DNA from 2 places in the Cetobacterium somerae genome. Region 1 is predicted to be linked to the other one. Evidence: riboswitches for the same ligand, from Rfam matches in the RefSeq annotation. Region 1 holds a riboswitch; the other holds the start of a gene.
The links. Region 1 has a riboswitch for thiamine pyrophosphate ahead of thiD (bifunctional hydroxymethylpyrimidine kinase/phosphomethylpyrimidine kinase). Riboswitches for the same ligand answer to the same signal wherever they lie in the genome.
Positions count from the first base shown of each region.

Region 2: another riboswitch for thiamine pyrophosphate. It lies ahead of tenA (thiaminase II); the one in region 1 lies ahead of thiD (bifunctional hydroxymethylpyrimidine kinase/phosphomethylpyrimidine kinase).

Region 1 covers NZ_CP092520.1:481,521-485,741, reverse strand. The annotation lists gene MKD34_RS11225 (amidohydrolase) at 1-1,207, shown strand, start outside; gene MKD34_RS11220 (putative peptidoglycan-binding domain-containing protein) at 1,294-1,908, shown strand; TPP riboswitch at 1,933-2,030, shown strand; gene thiD (bifunctional hydroxymethylpyrimidine kinase/phosphomethylpyrimidine kinase) at 2,117-2,923, shown strand; gene thiM (hydroxyethylthiazole kinase) at 2,916-3,743, shown strand; gene MKD34_RS11205 (amino acid permease) at 3,736-4,221, opposite strand, start outside.
Region 2 covers NZ_CP092519.1:1,213,810-1,218,030, reverse strand. The annotation lists gene MKD34_RS05555 (ABC transporter substrate-binding protein) at 1-319, opposite strand, end outside; gene MKD34_RS05550 (ABC transporter permease) at 316-1,056, opposite strand; gene MKD34_RS05545 (ATP-binding cassette domain-containing protein) at 1,043-1,759, opposite strand; gene tenA (thiaminase II) at 1,761-2,414, opposite strand; TPP riboswitch at 2,504-2,592, opposite strand; gene MKD34_RS05535 (single-stranded DNA-binding protein) at 2,608-3,033, opposite strand; gene polA (DNA polymerase I) at 3,180-4,221, shown strand, end outside.

The sequences.
Region 1 (4,221 bases):
GGGAAATGAAGATTTATTAAAAAAATATAGTGCTACTAAGGTTATAGATGCAGACGATGGAATTATAATGCCTGGAATGATAAATACTCATACTCATGTATCAATGACAGTATTTAGATCTTTAGCAGACGATGTTCCTGATAGACTAAATAGATATATTTTTCCTTTAGAAAATCAAATGGTAAGCCCAGAGATGTCATATATAGGAGCAAAGCATGGGGCTATGGAGATGGCTTTAGGTGGAGTAACTACGATGGTAGATATGTATCTGTTTGAAGAGAGTGCTGCTCAAGCTGTTAAAGAGGTTGGATTAAGAGGAGTTATGACACAAAATATAATTAAATATCCAACAGCAGATGGAAAAGAAAAAGGAGAAACATTAAATAGAGCTGTTGCTTTTGTAGAAAAATATAAAAATGATGAATTAATAACTCCAGGATTCGGACCTCATGGACCTCATACAGTAACAAAAGAGGAGTTATTAAAAATCAAAGAACTTTCAAAAAAATATAACGTGCCTGTTTCAATGCACGTAGCAGAAACTGATGGAGAGTTTGATAGAATCAAAAAAGAATATAAAATGACACCTGTTGAGTATTTAGATTCAGTTGGTTTATTAAATGAAAGATTTATTGCAGCTCATAATATCTTTATAACAGATAGTGATATAGAATTAATGAAAAAAAGAGATGTTGGGATAGCTCATAATATGGTTGCTAATATTAAGTCAGCAAAAGGAATCTCACCAGCTTTAAAAATGCATGATAAAGGGATGAGAGTAGGTTTAGGAACAGATGGTCCTATGAGTGGAAACACTTTAGATATAATTGGTCAAATGGGGTATGTTGCCAAGTTACACAAACTAGATACAAAAGATAGATCAGCACTACCACCAAAAAAAGCTGTTGAAATGGCAACGATAGGTGGAGCAAGAGCTATACATAGAGAAAATGAATTAGGAAGTTTAGAAGTTGGTAAATTAGCTGATATAGTAATAGTAGAAACAAAGTCAGTAAACATGAACCCAATATATGATCCATATTCAGCTTTAGTTTATTCAGCTAATGCTAGCAATGTAGATACTGTTATAGTAAATGGAAAGCTAATAGTAGAAGATAAGCAAATTAAAACTGTAGACTCTAAAAAAGTAATAAAAGATATAACTGATTTTAAGGAAAAAGTTCAAAAAGTTGCAGAAACTCTATAAAATTAGTCAAAATTATGATATAATATATCCTGTTTTTAAAAAGTTATTAAACTATTTAAATATACAGGGAGGAAACTAATCAGAGTATGCTAGAAAAATTTGTAATTATAATTACGTTATTGTATTCTACAGTCACTTTTGGATATGAGGATACAAAAATTAGAGAGATTATAATAAGTGAAGTGTTGTCTCATGAGGGGGATAAACTTGTAAAAACACAAAAGGAACTTTCTAAATATGGAATAAGAAATTTTTTATTAATTGAGTACAATAAAAAATTTAATAAAAATTATGAAATAAAATCTCTTACAGAGGATCAAGCTAGAGAAATAGCTGAGCATCTTTTAACAGAGTATCGATTGAATGAGATTAAGCACTCATATTCACAGATGATGATATTTGATATATTTTTTAATGGTGGATATAATGCAGGAGCTGTTATAACTCAAAGAGCTTTGAAAAGATATAAACCTTCGGAAAATGTGGTTGTAGATGGAGTTTTAGGAAGTAAAACAATAGCTGTTATAAATTCAGTTCAAGATCATGAAAAGTTTATAGATCTTATAACAGAAGAAAGAATAAATTATTATAAAAGTTTAACTAGTTGGGAGCTATATGGAAAGGGCTGGGAGAAAAGAATCCTTTCTTATAGAACCAAGTTAAAAGAGATGGCTATGGTTGACATTAATAATAGAATATAGTATATTGTTTTCAAGAGAATAAAAAAAGTTTACTAGGGGAGCCATTAGGCTGAGAAGTTTTGAACTGACCCTTTGAACCTGATCTAGTTAATTCTAGCGTAGGGAAGTAGCAAGATATAATATTTATAGATGTATTAACTATAAATTATGACTTAGCTATCCCTATTTAGGGATAGCTTTTTTTATACAAAATTCTAGGAGGTAAAAAATGAAAAAAATTTTGACTATAGCAGGATCTGATTCATGTGGTGGAGCTGGAATACAAGCTGATTTAAAAGCTATGAGTGCTCAAGGTGTATATGGTATGAGTGTTATAACTGCAATTACGGCACAAAATAGTATGGGTGTTTTTGCAGTCCAAGAAATAGATATAGATATAATAAAAAAACAAATAGAAGTTTTGTATGAAGATATAGAGATAAGTTCAGTAAAAGTAGGGATGTTATCAAGTAGTGAAATTATAAAAGTTGTTTATGAAACTTTAAAAAATGTCAATGGAAAAAATATAGTTATTGATCCAGTTATGGTTTCTAAAAGTGGTTATTATCTTTTAAAAGAGGAGGCAATTGAAGCTTTAAAGGAATTTTTAAAAATTGGAACTCTTGTAACACCAAATATTCCAGAAGCTGAAATTTTAGCAGATATGAAAATAGAATCTGAAGAAGATATGATTTTAGCAGCTAAAAAAATAAAAAATATGGGTGCTAAAAATATTTTAATAAAAGGTGGGCATAGAGAGGACAATTGTACGGATATACTTTTAACAGAAGAAAATGAGATTATTAAGTTTTTAGGTGAGAGATTTAAAACAAAAAATACACATGGAACAGGATGTACATTATCTTCAACGATAGCCTCTTATATAGGAAAAGGTTATTCCATAGAAGAGTCAGTAAAAATTGGAAAAAGTTATATAACAGATGCAATAAAAAATTCTTTTTCTATAGGAGAGGGAGTAGGGCCAGTAGGTCATTTTGTAGATCTTTATAAAAAGGCTGGTGTTGATTTTGAATAAGGATATAAAAAAAGAAGAGGTAGTTGATGAAATTATACTAGCTTTAAAAAATATTAAAGAGAAAACACCTTTAGTTTATCATTTAACGAATACAGTGACTATAAATGATTGTGCCAATATAACATTAGCTATTGGGGGATCACCATTAATGTCATTTTGTATGGAAGAAATTGAGGAGATAATTGGGTTTTCATCAAGTGTAGTTTTAAATATAGGAACTATGGATAAAAGTATGGAGACAATGGCAGTAGAAGTTGGAAAAATTGCCAATAAATTGAAAAAACCAATTATTTTAGACCCTGTTGGAGTAGGTGCTACGAAGGCTAGAAAAAATCTTGTAAATTTATTATTAAAAGAAGTGAGATTTACGGTGATAAAGGGGAATACTGCTGAAATAAAGTCACTTTTAAACCTAGATTCTTTAAGCAGAGGAGTAGATTCCTTAGAGAAAGATGATAGTGGGGAAAAGTTAGTAAAGCTTGCGGCTGAAAAATTTAATTCAATTGTAGCAATAACAGGAGAGATTGATTATGTTGGAAATCAAGAGTTAGTTTTTAAAATAATGAATGGTCATAAAATAATGGGACTAGTTACAGGAACAGGGTGTATGATTTCATCTTTAATAGGAGCGTATTTAGGTGGAGGAAATAATCCTTTAATAAGTGCATTGAGTGGAGTGGTATCAATGGGAATAGCCGGAGAACTAGCAGAAAAAAAATTTATAGGAACTGGAAGTTTAAAAGTTGATATAATTGATAACATATCTAACTTAGCAGAAAAAATAATAAGAAAAAATGAAAAAATATCCTCTACTATTTAGTAGAGGATTTATACTTTTTATATATATAAAATGGTAAACCAGTTAAATATATAAGGAGCGTTTGAATAATATAGTTTTCACCAGCAGCATACACCATCCAAAAACAATAAAATAAACCAAAAAATCCATATAGAATATACTTTTTCTCATTTTTAAATGATGAAATTTTTAATAAAAATAAGATAGAGAGGATATATGGTAGAAGCATTAATGCGGCGGCAGAATTTGTAATTATAAGATATACATTGCTTGAAAAAAGAGATATCATAAAAGTAAACTGTTTAATAAAAGCATTAAAAATTAAAGCGTTACTAGCAGCTCCATTAATATTTAATTTTTTTAAAAAACTTGGAAATAAATTATCCATAGATATATTATATGGAATTTCAGCGGCTATAATAGTCCATGTAATCCAAGCACCAAATATAGAAATTAAAACAGAAATATTAATAAAAATTGCACCCCACTTTCCAACGAT
Region 2 (4,221 bases), on a different replicon from region 1:
GTATTGCTCCGAATGATTTTATAGGAACATTCTCATTAGCTCTTGCCATAATAACACTATTTAAATAGGAAATTCCTATATCTGCTTTTTTAGCAGCAGGCAAAGTTAAAGAGTCACTAGGTGAGGATGGATAAATTATATTTAGTTTTATTCCTTCATCTTTAAAATACCCTTTTTCAATAGCGGTATAAAGAAAGGAGTGAACAGCATTAGGATACCAATCTAAAATTATAGAAACTTCTTTTAAATTATTTTCTTTTTTTGATTTACAACTAACCAATAAAATAATCATTATTAAAATAGTAAGTATTTTTTTCATTTATTCCTCCAATGTAATATTGTATTTTCAAATATATTTATAATTTGCACTAAACCGATAGCAAGTAAAGAGATTATAACTATTGGTGCAAAAACTCCCGCACCGTCTAATTGAGACATCATTCTTTTACTAAAATATCCAAGACCAGATGTAGCACCTAGCCACTCACCAATGGCTGCTCCGATTAAAACAAGAGGAATGCTCATTTTAAGAGCAGAAAAAAAACTGGGAAGAGCTCGAGGTAGTTTTAATTTAAAAAAAATTTGAGATTTACTTGCGTTGAGACTCTTGAAATAATTAATCTCATCTTTTTCTATATTTTGTAAGCCGTTATATATAGTTATTGTAACCGGAAAAAAAGATATAATTACAGAAACTATAACTTTACTCCAAATAGAGTAGCCAAACCATAGAATAAAAATAGGTGCTAAAGCAGTAATAGGAATAGTTTGACTAGTTATAATTAAAGGATGAATACAGCTGTATACTATATGACTAAAATCCATAGAAATAGCTAAAAATATTCCTAATAAAATAGTAAAAATTAAAGAAATAATTGCAATATTAAGTGTAGCCGGTAAGTGAACAAAGAAAAGGCTTTCCTTAAGAATCCAAATTTTTTTTAGTATATTTAAAGGAGTAGGGAGGATATATCCTTTATTAATATATCTCCCTACAATCTCCCATAATATAATAAAAGAAAATAAAGAGAGAAGGGAAAAATTAATTTTTTTCATAAAAATCATCTCCCTTAATAATAGAAAGAATTTCTTTTCGTAATTTTAACTTTTCTTCAAGAGTTATATTTTTCGGTACAAAAAATTCTTTAAATTTTGAAAGTGGCTTTTTTTGACAAACAAAAATTCTATGAGAAAGAAAAATTGCTTCATCAATATCATGAGTAATAAAAATCATACTTTTATTTAATATTGAAACTGTATTTAAAAGCCAATTTTGCAAATCTTCCCGCGTAATAGCATCTAAAGCGGAAAAAGGCTCATCTAAAAGAAGTAGATCACTATCACTCATAAGTGTCCGAATAAGTGAAATACGTTGCTTCATTCCTCCTGAAAGTTCTTTTGGATAATTATTTGAATACTCTAATAAATTAAATCTTTTTAAAAGAGATTTAGCTTTTTCACTTTCCTTTTTTTTATCTCCCTTTTTTATCTCGATAGGTAAAAGAATATTCTCTAAAATAGTTCTCCAAGGAAGTAGAGTGTCAGATTGAGGCATATAGGATGTACTTTTTAGTTGAACAATACCATTAAAATCTTTTTCGATTCCAGCCAATATTTTGATGATTGTTGATTTTCCGCAACCACTTCCCCCCACAATACTAATTAGTTCATTTTTTTGAATATTAAAAGAAAGATTATCCAAAATATAGTTATGATTATCGTATTTAAAAGTTAGATTTTTTGCTTCAAGTATGTACATTTTAAAAAGACCCCTTATATGACATATCCCAGAATTTATATTCATAAATACTACAATTAATAAAAATAGTTTTTAAGTGTTCTTTTTCTTCTTCAGATATATTTTGACAATACTTTTCAACAAGTTCAATGTTCCAGTTAGTTAATTCTTTGTATCTAGAAGATGAGTAACATTCAATCCATTCCCCATAGAAGTCATCATTAGAACCGTAAATTTCTTTTAACTTTAGTCCAATCATTTCATAACTCCACATACAAGAAAGAGCTGCAACTGCTATTTCTTTTATATCACCACAATGGGCAACTGAAAGCATATAACTAGTATATGATGTATTATCAAGAGTTGGTTTTTCTAAAATAATATCTTGTTCAGTAATTCCTAATTTTTTCATATAAACTCGATGTATACCCATTTCAGAATTTAATATACCATCTGTAAGAGAGGCAAATTTTTTCATATCATTTTCATTTTTACTTTTAATAACACCTAATGCAAAAAGTTTTGCATAATCAAGAAGATAAATATAATCCTGAATAATATAAAATTTAAATTTATCTTTTTCTAGAGATCCTTCACCAATACCTTTTACAAATGGATGAGAATAGTAACTATCCCAAATTTCTTTAGCATTTTTATATAATTCTTTTGAAAACATAAAAAACCTCCTATTAAAATTTTTATAAATAAAAAAAGCTATCTTCCAAAAAATAGGAAAATAGCTTATATCCACAATTATAAAATAAAAGTGATAATTAACTACTTCCCTACGCTAGTATTAACTAGATCAGGTTCTAAGGGTAAATCTCAGCCAAAAGGCACCCCTAGTAGTTTAAAATATTATTCAATTATTAGAATGGAAACTCATCTTCATCAAAAGATGATCCACCAAAGTCATCGTTAGAAGATTGCTCAGCAACTTTAGGTGCTGAATAAGATGGTGTTGGAGCAAAATCAGATGGTGCAGATGATTCTCCTCTTCCTTCAACAAATTCCATACTTTCTACAAGTACATCATAAGATGTTCTTTTTTCTCCGTTTACCTCATATCTATTCATTTGAAGTCTACCGTTAACAGCAACTTTTCTACCTTTTCTTAAGTATTCACCGATAAGTTCAGCTGTTTTTCCAAAAGCAACACAGTTAATAAAGTCAGCTTCTCCTTTAGAAAAAGGTCTATCAACTGCTAAACTAAATCTTGAGTATGCTTTTCCGCTTTGACCAAATTTAAGTTCAGGATCTCTAGTTAAACGTCCAATTAATACAACTAGATTCATAAATACCTCCTACATTTTAGTTTATACACAGAGATTATAACAGAAAAATAAAAAAAATAATATTTATTTATAAAATAATTTTTTTAACTAAGGTATTGAATATGGTATAATATTATGAAAAATGTAAATTATAGAAAGGGGAAAAAATGAAAAAAGCAGTTTTATTAGATGTGAGTGCAATAATGTATAGAGCTTTTTATGGAAATTTAAATTTTAGAACTAAAAACGAACCAACGGGAGCGGTATATGGATTTGTGAATACTCTTATGAGTATTATAAATCAATTAAATCCTGATTATATAGGGGCTGCTTTTGATGTAAAAAGAGCCACTTTAAAAAGAAGTGAAATATATAAGGAATATAAAGCTCAAAGGGATGCTGCGCCAGAAGATTTAGTGGCTCAAATACCTAGAATAGAAGAGCTTTTAGATTGTTTTGGAATAAAAAAATTTAAGATAGATGGATATGAGGCAGATGATGTATTGGGAAGCTTGGCTAAAGAGTTAGGAGCTGAGGGTATTGAATCTTATATAATAACAGGAGATAAAGATTTATCTCAGATTTTAGATTCGCATGTGAACATAGCTCTTTTAGGAAAAGGTGATGGTGGAGGATTGAAAATACTATCTACTGAAGAGGATGTTATTGAACAGCTAGGAGTAAAACCAAAAATGATTCCAGATTTATTTGGATTAATTGGAGATACAAGTGATGGAATTCCAGGAGTAAGAAAAATTGGTTCTAAAAAAGCTATTCCAATGTTAGAGAAATATGGGAATTTAGAAGGAATTTATGAAAATATAGATTTTTTAACTGAACTTCCTGGAATAGGAAAATCTTTAGTAAATAATCTAATTGAGGATAAGGAGTTAGCTTTTATAAGTCGTGAGCTAGCAACAATTGAACTATTAAATTTAGGTATAAAGGCAGATGAATTAGAGTATAAAAAAGATGATAAAAAACTTTTAGAACTCTTTAAAACATTAGAATTTAAATCTCTAATAAAAAAGATGAATTTAGAGGATGGACAAAGTCAAGTAATAGCTCAACCAGTTTCACAGAATGGAATGCAGCTAGGATTATTTAGTTTTCAAGGGGCACCTGAAATACTTGAGGAAAAAGGATTTTTTGTATTAGAAGGAATTAAAATAAAAGAAAAATTAAACTCAGATAGTGAAATATCTATTT